DNA from 4 places in the Psychrobacillus sp. genome. Region 1 is predicted to be linked to each of the others. Evidence: riboswitches for the same ligand, from Rfam matches in the RefSeq annotation. Region 1 holds a riboswitch; each other region holds the start of a gene.
What was found. A riboswitch is a leader RNA that binds a small molecule or an ion and turns the genes downstream of it on or off. The one in region 1 is predicted to bind S-adenosylmethionine.
Positions count from the first base shown of each region.

Region 2: linked by a shared signal. The riboswitch ahead of AC06OU_RS00550 (MetQ/NlpA family ABC transporter substrate-binding protein) and the one ahead of AC06OU_RS00990 (methionine ABC transporter ATP-binding protein) in region 1 are both predicted to bind S-adenosylmethionine.
Region 3: linked by a shared signal. The riboswitch ahead of AC06OU_RS10050 (5-methyltetrahydropteroyltriglutamate--homocysteine S-methyltransferase) and the one ahead of AC06OU_RS00990 (methionine ABC transporter ATP-binding protein) in region 1 are both predicted to bind S-adenosylmethionine.
Region 4: linked by a shared signal. The riboswitch ahead of metA (homoserine O-acetyltransferase MetA) and the one ahead of AC06OU_RS00990 (methionine ABC transporter ATP-binding protein) in region 1 are both predicted to bind S-adenosylmethionine.

Region 1 is NZ_JBAEAP010000034.1:823-3,939, reverse strand. It holds gene gcvH (glycine cleavage system protein GcvH) at 1-89, shown strand, start outside; gene AC06OU_RS01000 (toprim domain-containing protein) at 164-514, shown strand; gene AC06OU_RS00995 (thioredoxin family protein) at 525-845, shown strand; SAM riboswitch class I at 885-989, shown strand; gene AC06OU_RS00990 (methionine ABC transporter ATP-binding protein) at 1,081-2,106, shown strand; gene AC06OU_RS00985 (methionine ABC transporter permease) at 2,099-2,767, shown strand; gene AC06OU_RS00980 (MetQ/NlpA family ABC transporter substrate-binding protein) at 2,781-3,117, shown strand, end outside.
Region 2 is NZ_JBAEAP010000021.1:933-4,049, reverse strand. It holds gene AC06OU_RS00555 (methionine ABC transporter ATP-binding protein) at 1-192, opposite strand, end outside; gene AC06OU_RS00550 (MetQ/NlpA family ABC transporter substrate-binding protein) at 536-1,345, opposite strand; SAM riboswitch class I at 1,439-1,552, opposite strand; gene AC06OU_RS00545 (hypothetical protein) at 1,864-2,781, opposite strand; partial or broken gene AC06OU_RS00540 (aminotransferase class I/II-fold pyridoxal phosphate-dependent enzyme) at 2,957-3,117, opposite strand, start outside.
Region 3 is NZ_JBAEAP010000338.1:4,273-7,389, reverse strand. It holds gene AC06OU_RS10055 (hypothetical protein) at 1-63, opposite strand, end outside; gene AC06OU_RS10050 (5-methyltetrahydropteroyltriglutamate--homocysteine S-methyltransferase) at 164-1,270, opposite strand; SAM riboswitch class I at 1,386-1,488, opposite strand; gene AC06OU_RS10045 (ABC transporter ATP-binding protein) at 1,561-3,117, opposite strand, start outside.
Region 4 is NZ_JBAEAP010000163.1:7,062-10,178, forward strand. It holds gene abc-f (ribosomal protection-like ABC-F family protein) at 1-1,526, shown strand, start outside; SAM riboswitch class I at 1,611-1,714, shown strand; gene metA (homoserine O-acetyltransferase MetA) at 1,861-2,769, shown strand; gene speD (adenosylmethionine decarboxylase) at 2,984-3,117, shown strand, end outside.

The sequences.
Region 1 (3,117 bases):
CATGGATGATCGTGGTTGAGCCTTCTGACGTATCAGAAGTGGACAGCTTATTATCTCCTGAAAAGTACGAAGAATTAATAGCAGAGTAATAATGAAAACGCCGGTTAATAATCGGCGTTTTTTTCATATAATAAAGGAAAGGATAAGTTGGGAGAGAAGCTAAATGGCACATGTATTTAGTGATAAAATAATTATCGTTGAGGGTAGGTCTGATAAGCTGCAATTATTAAGCCTTCTCGATGAATCTCCAGAAATTATATGTACTAATGGAACGATATCCGATGTAAAATTGGAGGAGCTATTAAGCCCTTATGATGGCTTGCCGATTTATGCTTTTCTAGATGCAGACAAATCCGGGGAACAAATTCGATCGGTCGTTAGGAAGGAGTATCCAGAGGCAATTCATTTGTATACGAACCCGACGTATGGCGAAGTAGCAAACACACCGGCGAAGGTTTTGGCATCTATATTAAAACGTGTTAATATTAAGGTGAAAAAAGAATTTTTACCTTAGGATGATGTGTATGAATGAATGGACTAGAGAACAATGGGATAGCGCTAAAAACAATTCAACACTTACCTTGTTTTATATCTATACGCCTATGTGTGGAACGTGTCAGGTAGCAAGTAAAATGATGAATGTTATTAAAGAAATGGTTACCTATCCAATTGGTCAGGCAAATATTAATTTTCTAGGTGATTTGGCGATAGAACAGGAAATTGAAAGCGTCCCTTGTCTTCTTATTACAAAACATGGGAAAGTGGAAAAGAAAATCTATGCTTTTCAATCAGTTCCTTACTTATTGGAAACAATAAAGGCTATTGACGAAGATGGAAACCTATGATAATATTCGTTATGTTGAAAACACAATTTAATAGTGTCGCTCTTATTAAGAGAGGTGGAGGGAAGTGCCCTTTGAAGCCCGGCAACCGTCATGAAAGTGAAATGGTGCCAAGTCACGCAAAGCTATAGCTTTGGGAAATGAGAGAATGGATGAACGTTATTTTAAATAGATAACATACACCCCTTCTGCTCTTTTGCAGAAGGGGTTTTTTATTAGGAAAGGTGGTCAGATTTACTTGATTAGTTTAAAAGAAGTTTCGAAAAGATTTATTACCAAGCAAGGAGAAATCGTTGCAGTTGATAGTGTAAATCTGGACATACAGCGTGGAGAAATTTTCGGGATTATTGGTTACAGTGGAGCGGGCAAGAGTACGCTAATACGATTGTTGAATGGGCTAGAAAAGCCATCTGACGGTCATATTACAGTGAACGGCCAGGAAATTACATCTATTAATGAGGACAAGCTTCGAAGCTTTCGTCAAAAAGTAAGCATGATCTTCCAGCATTTCAATTTACTTTGGTCGCGAACAGTCGCTGAAAATATAGCATTCCCATTAGAAATTGCAGGAGTTCCAAAGGAAAAAAGAAAAGCTAGAGTAGAAGAGCTTTTAAGCCTTGTTGGATTGGAGGGAAGAGGAGACTCTTACCCATCACAATTATCTGGAGGACAAAAGCAACGCGTAGGAATTGCCAGAGCGTTGGCTAATGGTCCAGAGGTATTGCTTTGTGATGAGGCAACATCTGCTCTTGACCCTGAAACAACCGACTCCATTTTAGACTTGCTCGTAAGCATTAATGAAAAACTCGGACTAACCATTGTGTTAATCACCCATGAGATGCAAGTTATTCAAAAGATCTGTAACCGAGTAGCAGTTATGGAAAATGGGCAAGTTGTAGAAGAGGGAGATGTGCTTGAGGTATTCCAAAAGCCACAACAGCCTATTACAAAGCGTTTCGTTTCTCAAATTTCTGATTCCAAAGAGCCGATTCAAACCATTCAAAACCTAGTTAAGCTTTATCCAAACGGCAAGCTAGTTAAGCTCGTTTTCGTTGGAGATACTACAGAGCAACCAATTCTTTCGAGATTAATCAAACAGTTCGATTTAGAGGTAAACATTGTCCAAGGGAATATCTCTCACACGAAAAGTGGAGCGTTCGGGACACTAATCCTGCAAATCGATGGAAATGAACAAGCGGTGGAAGATGCCATACAATTTATCCACTCGCAAAAAGTTAAAACTGAGGTGATCAACAATGATTGAATCGTTATTTCCAAATGTTGATTGGCCTAAAATGTGGGAAGCCACTATAGAAACCCTTTATATGACCGCAATTTCTACAGTCCTAACAGCAATCTTTGGTCTAATTTTAGGACTTTTATTGTTTTTGACAAGTCCACACCAGGCATGGGCAAATAAAATAGCAAACTGGTTGACCAGTGGAGTAGTTAATATTTTCCGTTCTATTCCTTTTATTATTTTAATCATTTTGTTGATACCATTTACAACGTTGTTGACGGGATCGATGCGTGGTCCGAATGCGGCCATCCCTGCATTAGTAATTGGAGCTGCTCCATTTTATGCCCGTATGGTTTTAATCGGATTACGAGAAATCGACAAGGGTGTTTTAGAGGCAGCTAAATCGATGGGTGCTAAAACCTCTACAATCATTTGGAAGGTTTTATTGCCAGAATCGATGCCAGCCTTAGTATCTGGTATTACCGTAACCTGTATTTCACTAGTTGGTTATACAGCGATGGCTGGAATTATTGGAGCTGGAGGACTTGGAAATCTAGCATTTCAAGATGGATTCCAACGTAGTCGCGAGGATGTAACATTTATTGCCACTATTTTAATATTAATCATCGTCTTTATTCTACAATGGATTGGCGATATTATTACTACAAAAATTGATAAAAGATAGGGAGAGATTGAAAATGAAAAAATTATTGGCTGGGGTTTTATTATCTGTTAGTGCATTAACGCTTGCTGCTTGTGGCGATGAGGATAGCGACAAATTAGTTGTTGGTGCCTCTAACGTACCGCACGCAGAGATTTTAGAGCAGGTAGTACCTATATTAGAAGAACAAGGCATTGAGCTACAAATTGAGACGTACCAAGATTATATACTACCAAATAAAGACCTTGATTCTGGTGACCTAGATGCCAATTACTTTCAACATGCTCCTTATCTAGAATCACAAATGAAGGATTTCGACTATGATTTCGTAAATGCTGGTGGTATCCATATCGAGCCGATTGGTCTTTACTCTA
Region 2 (3,117 bases), on a different contig from region 1:
TATGTATACTTTTCCGGATGTTGGTTTCTCTAATAGATTGACACAGCGAATGAGCGTACTTTTCCCTGCACCGCTATAGCCTATAACTCCATGAATCTCACCTTTTTTTACGTGTATGCTTACGTTATTAACAGCCTTAACCGTACTGCTTTTACTGTTGAATTCTTTTGTAATATTTTCTAAAACTATCATGAATGATCTTCCTTTCTAAAAAAACGCCGGCAGACATAGATGCCGGCGCTTTTCTTGATATCAAGCTCCGGCGCCTTGCCCCTCGGGGTCAAATGGTCAAAACCTATTTCTGCGCAAACTCGTCGTAAAAAGAGCGTTTGCGGTAGGAAAAGAGCTGCCTCTTCACTTTTTAGCCATTTGCCTGTCGGGGCAGGGATAGGCGCCTATGCTTTTCTTGATGTCTAGCTCCGGCGCCTTGCCCCTCGGGGTCAAATAGGAAAATACTCCGGTGGCAGTGGACCTGCCTCCTCGCATTTTCCCATTTGCCTGTCGGGGCAGAGATAGGCGCCTGCGCTTTTCTTATTTACCAACCTGCTAGTGCAGAGCCTTGGAATTCTTCTTCAATAAATTCTCTAACTTCGTCTGAATGGTATGCTTTAATGAATTTTTGAATGGCAGGGTCATTTTCATTTTCCTTACGAACAACAATATGGTTAACGTATGGTGAATCTGCTGACTCTAACAAAATAGATTCTTCTCCAGGGTTAATACCAGCTTCCAAAGCATAATTGGAATTGATTGCTGCTGCATCGACTTCACTAAGCTGTTTTACTATTTGAGCAGCCTCTAATTCTATAAACTCAAGGTTTTTAGGATTTTCTTCAATGTCTTGAATAGAAGCATTTCCTTTCTTACCTTCTTTAACTTTGATAAAACCATTCACTTCTAAGATGTCTAAAGCACGTGCTCCTTGTGTCGGATCGTTTGGTAGCCCAAAAGTTGCTCCATCAGGCAATTCATCGAAGGATGAATACTTTTCAGAATAAACGCCCATTGGAAGTAAAATAGTCTCAGCAACTGGTACTAGCTCTGTATCATTATTTTCGTTGAATGAGTCAAGAAAAGGTAGAGTTTGATAACTATTTGCGTCCAAGCTTCCTTCATCAAGAGCTGTGTTTGGAAGTACGAAATCTGAAAAAGCCTTAATCTCAATTTCTAGACCGTCACGTGCTGCAACTTCCGCAACAACCTCAGTAACTTGTTCATGTGGACCTGACGTAACGCCAACTACTAATTTATTTTCATCTAATGGTCCTGATGTAGCATCATCACCACAAGCCGAGAGCAACCCTGTTAATAAAACTCCTGATAACACTAAGCTAAATTTCTTCATTGTAATTCCTCCTGAATATGTATTAATAAAAACGAATAAATATAAAAGCCTCTCTTTCAAAAGAAAGAGAGGCACACAAATATGTATTGTCCTCTCTTATCTTCCAAAACAAAATGTTTTGCAGGATTTAGCACCTTTCTATACTTTTTTAGTATAGATGGTTGCCGAGCTTCAACGGGCCAGTCCCTCAGCTACTCTTGATAAGAGATAATAATCTATTAAGTTTTTCGTTTTTACTATAGAAAAAATTTACTACACTACTCTATTGAAGTCAATAGTTATTTTAACATTTGTATAATTGTTTAGAAAAATTCAAATACAAAATTATATAAATAATTATACATAAGTGAGTGATTTGGAAATACTAAGATGTAAGCATTTAAAAGCTTTACATTTAGCTTTACACTTTATTTTTATGGTTATGTTAAAGGTAAGGGGTGATTTAAAAATGCACATAAAAAGTGATCTGGAAAATGTTTCTCCAAGCTCACTTTTTATGTGCATTTTATACTACTATTTTAATTAAGTAATGCAAGTTTTGCTTTAGATGGCGTTTCATACTTTACAGAAACTCCATTTAACATGGTATTGTTTTGTACAATATAATACCCACCACCTAGACCATACATGGGAACATATCCATCAAGTGGTTGTTTAGCTGAATACACTCGGAATTCTTCGTTAGGCATTAATTGTCGGATAGGTTCAAGACCAGGTTCGCCACCATCAACACTATTAATTACCTTAAATAAAGTAGTTTCCTTAAGGATTGTAACTTTTCCGATTTGTCCTGCTTTAAGTTCCGTTTTCCCCCACATAACTTTTGTAGAAGAATCTACTAGTAATGCAAGTTTTGCTTTAGAAGGCGTTTCATACTTCAAAGCACTGTACATATGGACAAACAATCCGTCCCCTAGACCGTATTCTCCTCCGTATAAATCTGTACGGTATGTATAGACACGATACTCTCCACCTGCTGGTAACACTTTTCCTCTAGAGCCATCCGCCTTATATGTCGCCACATCTGCGTAAAGTGTTACTTTACCAATCTGCCCTTTTTTTAATTCCGTTTTCCCCCACATAACTTGTGTAGAAGAATCTACTAGTAATGCAAGTTTTGCTTTAGAAGGCGTTTCATACTTCAAAGCACTGTACATATTGACAAACAATCCGTCCCCTAGACCGTATTCTCCTCCGTATATATCTGTACGAAATGTATAGACACGATACTCTCCACCTGCTGGTAACACCTTTCCTCTAGAGCCATCAGGCTTATATGTTGCTACATCTGCGTAAAGTGTTACTTTACCAATCTGACCTTTTTTTAATTCTGTTTTCCCCCACATAACTTGTGTAGATGAAGCTTCTGATGTGATGGAGAAGGTAAACATCGCTACTAAAGTAAATACAATCGCTATAAATATATTTTTTTTCATTTTTTACCTCCTACAATAATTAACCAATTATAACATAAAATACATTCCTGTTTTGATATAAATTAATATAGGTTTCGAGTTCATTAAACTAACCTCGAGCGTTAGTTTAAATACATTCTTTCACAAATTCTTTAATACCAACTGATTAATTTAAAAGGAGAAACTGATTTACTTGTTAAAAAAGCTGTAGCTTTTCTATTCTTTCAACCGCTTCGACGAGTCTATCCTCATCAACTAATAGCCCAACCCGAACATAACCTTCTCCATGCTTACCGAAGCCATTTCCAGCAGCGACTGCAACATCAGCTTTTTCTAAAAGAAGGTCTGCAAATTCCT
Region 3 (3,117 bases), on a different contig from region 1:
ACACGTATAATTACCGGTTTCTTCTACGTCATCATCTGTTGTATATTCATAAACTTTACTCATCATACATTCCTCCCATATAGAACTGATATCTTATTTAAATAGATACCCTAACAGGCAAATGTAAAAACATTTCTACTAACGTTATTCACATGTGGGTAAGTCAGTTCCAGACATCCTTTGCTATTTGGACTACATGGCGAATTTTTGCCCATTGTTCCTCTTCAGTTAATATGTTTCCTTCCTCAGTAGAAGAAAATCCACATTGAGGACTCAAGCAAAGCTGTTCTTTTGGTACATATTTAGTAGCTTCTTCGATGCGAGCTTTAACTAATTCTTCTTCCTCTAGGTCTCCATGCTTAGACGTAATCAGCCCTAGGACAATATTTAAATCCTTTCGATTAACATGTCGTAAAGGCTCGAAACCACCAGAGCGCTCATCGTCAAATTCTAAAAATAAACCATCCACATGTAATCCACCGAATATAGTTTCTGATACTAACTCATAGCTTCCGCTTGTAATATAAGTGGATCGGAAATTTCCCCGACAAATATGCATGGTCACTAGCATATCGGCTGGTCTTTTAGAAATAGACTCATTAATAGCCCTTGCAGAAAGGGATAAGGCTTGCTCTAGCGATAACCCCCTGTCCTTTAAGGAAGCGAGGCCTTCCTCGGAAAAGGAGGTAGCCCATGAAGTATCATCAATCTGAAGATAAAGACAGCCCTCATCGTAAATTGCCTGGATAAACCCTTGATAAGCTGTGATTAAGTCAGAAAATAATTCCTCATCATTGTTATACACACCTTCCTCAATTGCAGCTCGGTAATAAAGCATGTTCGGACTAGGAATAGTAAATTTTACAACAGCATCCCCAGCTGCTTCTTTTAAAAACTTGAAATGCTCAATCATGTAATGGGTACTAAAGCCAATCTTTCCTGTCACCTTAATACCATGAGCTTTTGTTTGCACCCCTTTAAAGGAGAGTCCTTGATCGGTTTCATAAAATTCCACGCCATCTAGTCCGCTTAAAAAATCGAAATGCCACCATTTTCGACGAAATTCTCCATCTGTGATAGAAAGTAATCCAGCTTCCTTCTGTTTTTCTATGAGTTTAATAATCTCTTCATTTTCCACTAGAGTTAGCTGCTCTTGGGAAATTTCTTTTTGTTCAAATTGAGCCCTTGCTTGCTTTAAACGTTCCGGTCTCAGGAAGCTTCCAACGTGATCTGCTTTGAAAGGTGCTTTTACAAGTAATTGATTTGTCATATTAAATTCCTACCTTCTATTTATATTATGTTGCGATTACTACTGTCTATAAAATCAAATAAAAAGAGGGCTCGCTTCATAAGAAGAGAACCCTCAATATATATTGAAGTCATTCTTCTTATCTTCAAGACTTAATGTCTATTGGATTTAGCACCACACCTAAAAGGCTGGTTGCTGAGACATCATAGGGCCAATCCCTCCGTCTCTCTTGATAAGAAATAAAATATTAAATTGTCTAAATATAATAAAAATAAGTTTAACATGGGCTTTAAACAATTTCAAGGGCTACCTTACTTAGGGATAGCTACCCAGTGACCGTCGGATACCTCTACCAGCTTAGAATTCTTTAATTGATACTTGTCAGTAACATTAGACTCTTCCATGAGCACACGCTTTTTCTTGGCCTCTACTTTTGGGTCAGGGATTGGAATGGCTGCTAAGAGAGACTTAGTGTACGGATGCTGTGGATTAGTATAAAGCTCCTCACTTTCTGCTAGCTCTACAATTTTTCCAGAATACATGACAGCAACGCGATCACTTATATGTTTTACCATGGACAGGTCATGTGCGATAAATAAGTATGTCAGGCCTAGTCTGTGCTGTAAATCCTCCAAAAGCTCTACAATCTGTGCTTGTATAGAAACATCTAAAGCTGATAGAGGTTCGTCACAGACGATAAAATCAGGCTCAACCGCAAGTGCACGAGCGATACCTATACGTTGTCGCTGTCCACCAGAGAACTCATGTGGATAACGTAATGCATGCGAGGGCTCTAAGCCTACCAATTCTAGTAATTCCTCTACCCGCTTCTTTCTCTCCTCTGCATTTTTGCTCAGACGATGAATATCTAATGCCTGCCCAATAATGTCTAGCACCTTTAAACGAGGATTTAAGGAAGAGTAGGGGTCCTGGAAGATGATTTGCATATGCCGACGCATCGTTTTAAGCTCATTTTTACTTAAACGATTAATGGCCATTCCTTGATATAGCACATCTCCATCTGTAGGCTCATGCAATCGAAGAATCGCCCGACCGGTGGTAGATTTACCTGAGCCCGATTCTCCTACAAGACCAAGAGTTTCCCCGGGTTTTATAAAGAAGCTAATATCGTCAACCGCTTTTAAGACATTCCCGCGACTTACTTGAAAATGCTGTTTTAAAGATTTTACTTCTAGCAGCGGCTTTCCGTTTTCTAGCCCAATAGAACGAAGAGGAGGTTTCTTCGGCTTTTTCTTCTCGTCTAAACGAGGCAAGGCATTTAATAGTTTTTTCGTATAGTCATGCTTTGGGTTAGCAAAAATTTCTTCAGTAGTTCCCGTTTCAACGATTTCTCCATTTTTCATTACAGCTACACGGTCACACATTCCAGCGACAACTCCAAGGTCATGAGTGATTAAAATAATAGAGGTCCCAAAGCGCTTCTGCATATCCTTCATTAAATTCAATATTTGAGCTTGAATGGTCACGTCTAACGCAGTAGTTGGCTCATCCGCTATTAGTAGCGTGGGCTTACACGCTAAAGCAATGGCAATCATAACTCTTTGACGCATGCCACCAGAAAACTCATGCGGATATTGGTTATAACGTTCCTCACTATTTTTAATTCCTACAAGCTTGAGTAGCTCAATTGCTTGTGCCTTTCCCTCTTTTTTCGAGAGCTTTTGGTGCTTAATAAGGCTTTCTGCTATTTGAACGCCAATACGAATGGTTGGATTTAAGGAGGTCATCGGATCCTGAAAAATCATACTGATGTCTCTTCCTCTAATACCTTCCATTTCCTTCTCTGTTTTTGTGTGGAGTTGCTCCCCTAAAAACTCAATGGAACCATTTTTCATGAAGGAAGGAGG
Region 4 (3,117 bases), on a different contig from region 1:
TGGAAAAACTTCTAAAGCAGTATGGAGACATACAGGAAGAATTCACGTTACAGGGCGGATATACCATTGATTCCGAAATTGATAAAGTAGTTGAAGGGCTACAGCTAGGTGGTTTTATAGAACAGCCATTTTCAAGTTTAAGTGGTGGTGAGCAAACTAAAATAATGCTTGGACAGCTACTATTAACCAAGCCAGACCTTTTACTGTTGGATGAGCCGACTAATCATTTGGATTTGTTTGCAATAGAGTGGTTAGAGGAGTATTTGGTTAGTTATACAGGAACAGTTGTTATTATTTCACATGACCGATATTTTTTACATAAGGTAGTTACAAAAGTTGCAGATCTTGAGGATGGTATGCTTACGAAATATCATGGTAATTATTCTTCTTTTCTAATCGAAAAGGAAGAAAAACTTACTCGTGAATTTCAACAGTATGAGGAACAACAAAAAAAGATAAAGAAAATGAGAGAAGCGATAAAAAGATTAAGGATATGGGCTAACCAAGCAGTTCCTCCAAATGCAAGTTTACACCGTCAGGCGAGGAATATGGAACGGGCACTAGAGCGGATGGAAAAGGTTCGTAAACCTCTAATAGACCCTAAGAAAATGAGTCTATCTTTTGATGCGGCACCCCGAAGCGGAAAAGAAGTTGTCATAATGGAAGAGGCTTTCAAAAGCTTTGGTGAAAAAATGTTATTAAACAGTGCAGAACTTCATGTATATTGGAAGGACCGTCTTGCAATCGTTGGTAGGAATGGAACAGGTAAAACTACCATTTTGAATATTCTCAGAGGAGTAGAGTTAATTGACTCGGGTGAAGCACGATTTGGTAGTAATGTTCGCCAAGGATATCTTTCTCAACATTTCGAAATAACAGATCCCAAAGCTCGCTTGATAGATATTTTTAGAGCTGAAGTAAATGTGGCAGAGGGAGAGGCCCGACACATTTTAGCGAAGTTTATGTTTTATGGGGCGGATGTTTTTAAAAGAATTGCTGATTTAAGTGGAGGAGAAAGAATGCGACTCCGTCTTGCTCAGCTAATGCATCAAGACATAAATTGTCTAATATTAGATGAGCCAACGAATCATCTTGATATTGATTCACGAGAGGTATTAGAGGAAGCGCTAGATGATTTTACTGGGACTATTATTGCAGTATCTCACGATAGATATTTTCTAAATAAACTATTTCCAAGGACTGCTTGGCTAGAGCATGGCGTGCTTACCACATTTGAAGGTCCTTATGAATGGGCAAGGGAAAAATGGAATGAGTTCTGCTCAAAAGAAAATACTATGAAAAAAGTAATCAATCAGCCCTTAAAAGAAGCAACACCTGTCAAACAACAAAAGGAAATTCCTCTGGAAAAACGAATAAGTGATCTCGAAAATGTTCTAGATGAGCTAACTAAACAAATTAGCATAGAGAATGATTGGGGAAATTATGAGGCATTAAGCTTGGAAAAACTTCGGGTAGAGGAGCAATTGGAGCAATTATTAGAGAAATGGCTAGATTTAGCAGAATGACCAGAATACTTCTCAAAATAGGTTGATATAAGTAATAGAGCATGCTAATATGATTTATTAATGAATAATTTAAATAATTTAATATTCTTATCAAGAGAAGTGGAGGGATTAGGCCCTGTGATACTTCGGCAACCTCTGTTATACAGAAAGGTGCTAATTCCTAACAAGACGATCTTGGAAGATAAGAGCTAGCTAGCAAATTCTTGCCTCTCTTTTCTTACATGGAAAGAGGGGTATTTATTTTAATAGCCGCCTTGCTCCTGGTCGCTTTCTTACTTTTTTGTGGGGCGAAATCACAGGTGCTCTTGCGCATTTCATTGGGAGGGGAAAGTCATTGCCTATAAATATTCCGAAACAATTACCTGCAGCTAAGCTGTTAAAAGAAGAGAAAATTTTTCTCATGGATCAAGAGCGTGCCTACAGGCAGGACATCCGTCCACTTAACATTATTATTTTTAATCTAATGCCTGAGAAGGAAAAAACGGAGCTTCAGCTATTAAGACTTCTAGGAAATACTCCTATACAAGTGAATATAACCTTTATGAATACAGCAACGCATGAATCCAAGAATGCTAGCAAAACCCATTTGGATACTTTCTACACGACATTTGATCAAATAAGAGAAAAAAAGTTTGATGGGATGATTATAACTGGTGCTCCAGTAGAACAGTTGCCATTTGAGGAGGTCGATTACTGGAATGAAATGAAGGAAATAATGGAATGGTCTAAATCCAATGTCACCTCCACGTTACATATTTGTTGGGGGGCGCAGGCTGCACTGTATTATCATTTTGGTATAGATAAATTCTCACTTTCTCAAAAATGCTCAGGAGTGTATCGGCATATATTAACTAACCAAGTGGAGAATTTAATAAGAGGATTTAATGAAGAGTTTAATGCTCCCGTATCTCGTTACACTTCTGTATCTGAAGAAGAAATAGAAAAGGATGAGCGACTAACTATTTTATCTACGTCGGAGGAAGCAGGTGTGTTTCTTGTAAAATCTAACGACAATAAAATGGTGATGGTCACTGGTCATTTAGAGTATGATGCACACACATTAGCAGAGGAATATCATAGAGACATAACTAGAGGAATAGATATAGAGATGCCCAAATACTATTTCCCAAATAACAACCCCTCAAATAAGCCATTAAATACATGGAGGGCACATACACATTTATTGTTTTCTAATTGGTTGAATTACTATGTTTATCAGGCTACTCCTTATAACTGGGAGTAAATAGAAGAAATATATATGAGTCAATTTTATTAAAACAAAAATTATGAAATTGACTTATATAAACTCCTGTTTAAATATTCAGGAGTTTTTTATTGATTTTAGTTTTATTTATTCAAATATTAGGGAAGACAAAATTGAAGAGACATTGTATTTTGTTGATACACATATTTATAAAAGTATGGATTTTCAATTTATTGGAAGTGGGGTTATGTCTATGAGTTTGACACCAAAACAAAGAATCGAGTTACATGGTTTTAATAATCTGACGAAAACACTAAGCTTTAATATGTATGATATTTGTTATACAAGGACGAAGGAAGAAAGGGAAAAATATATTGAATACATTGA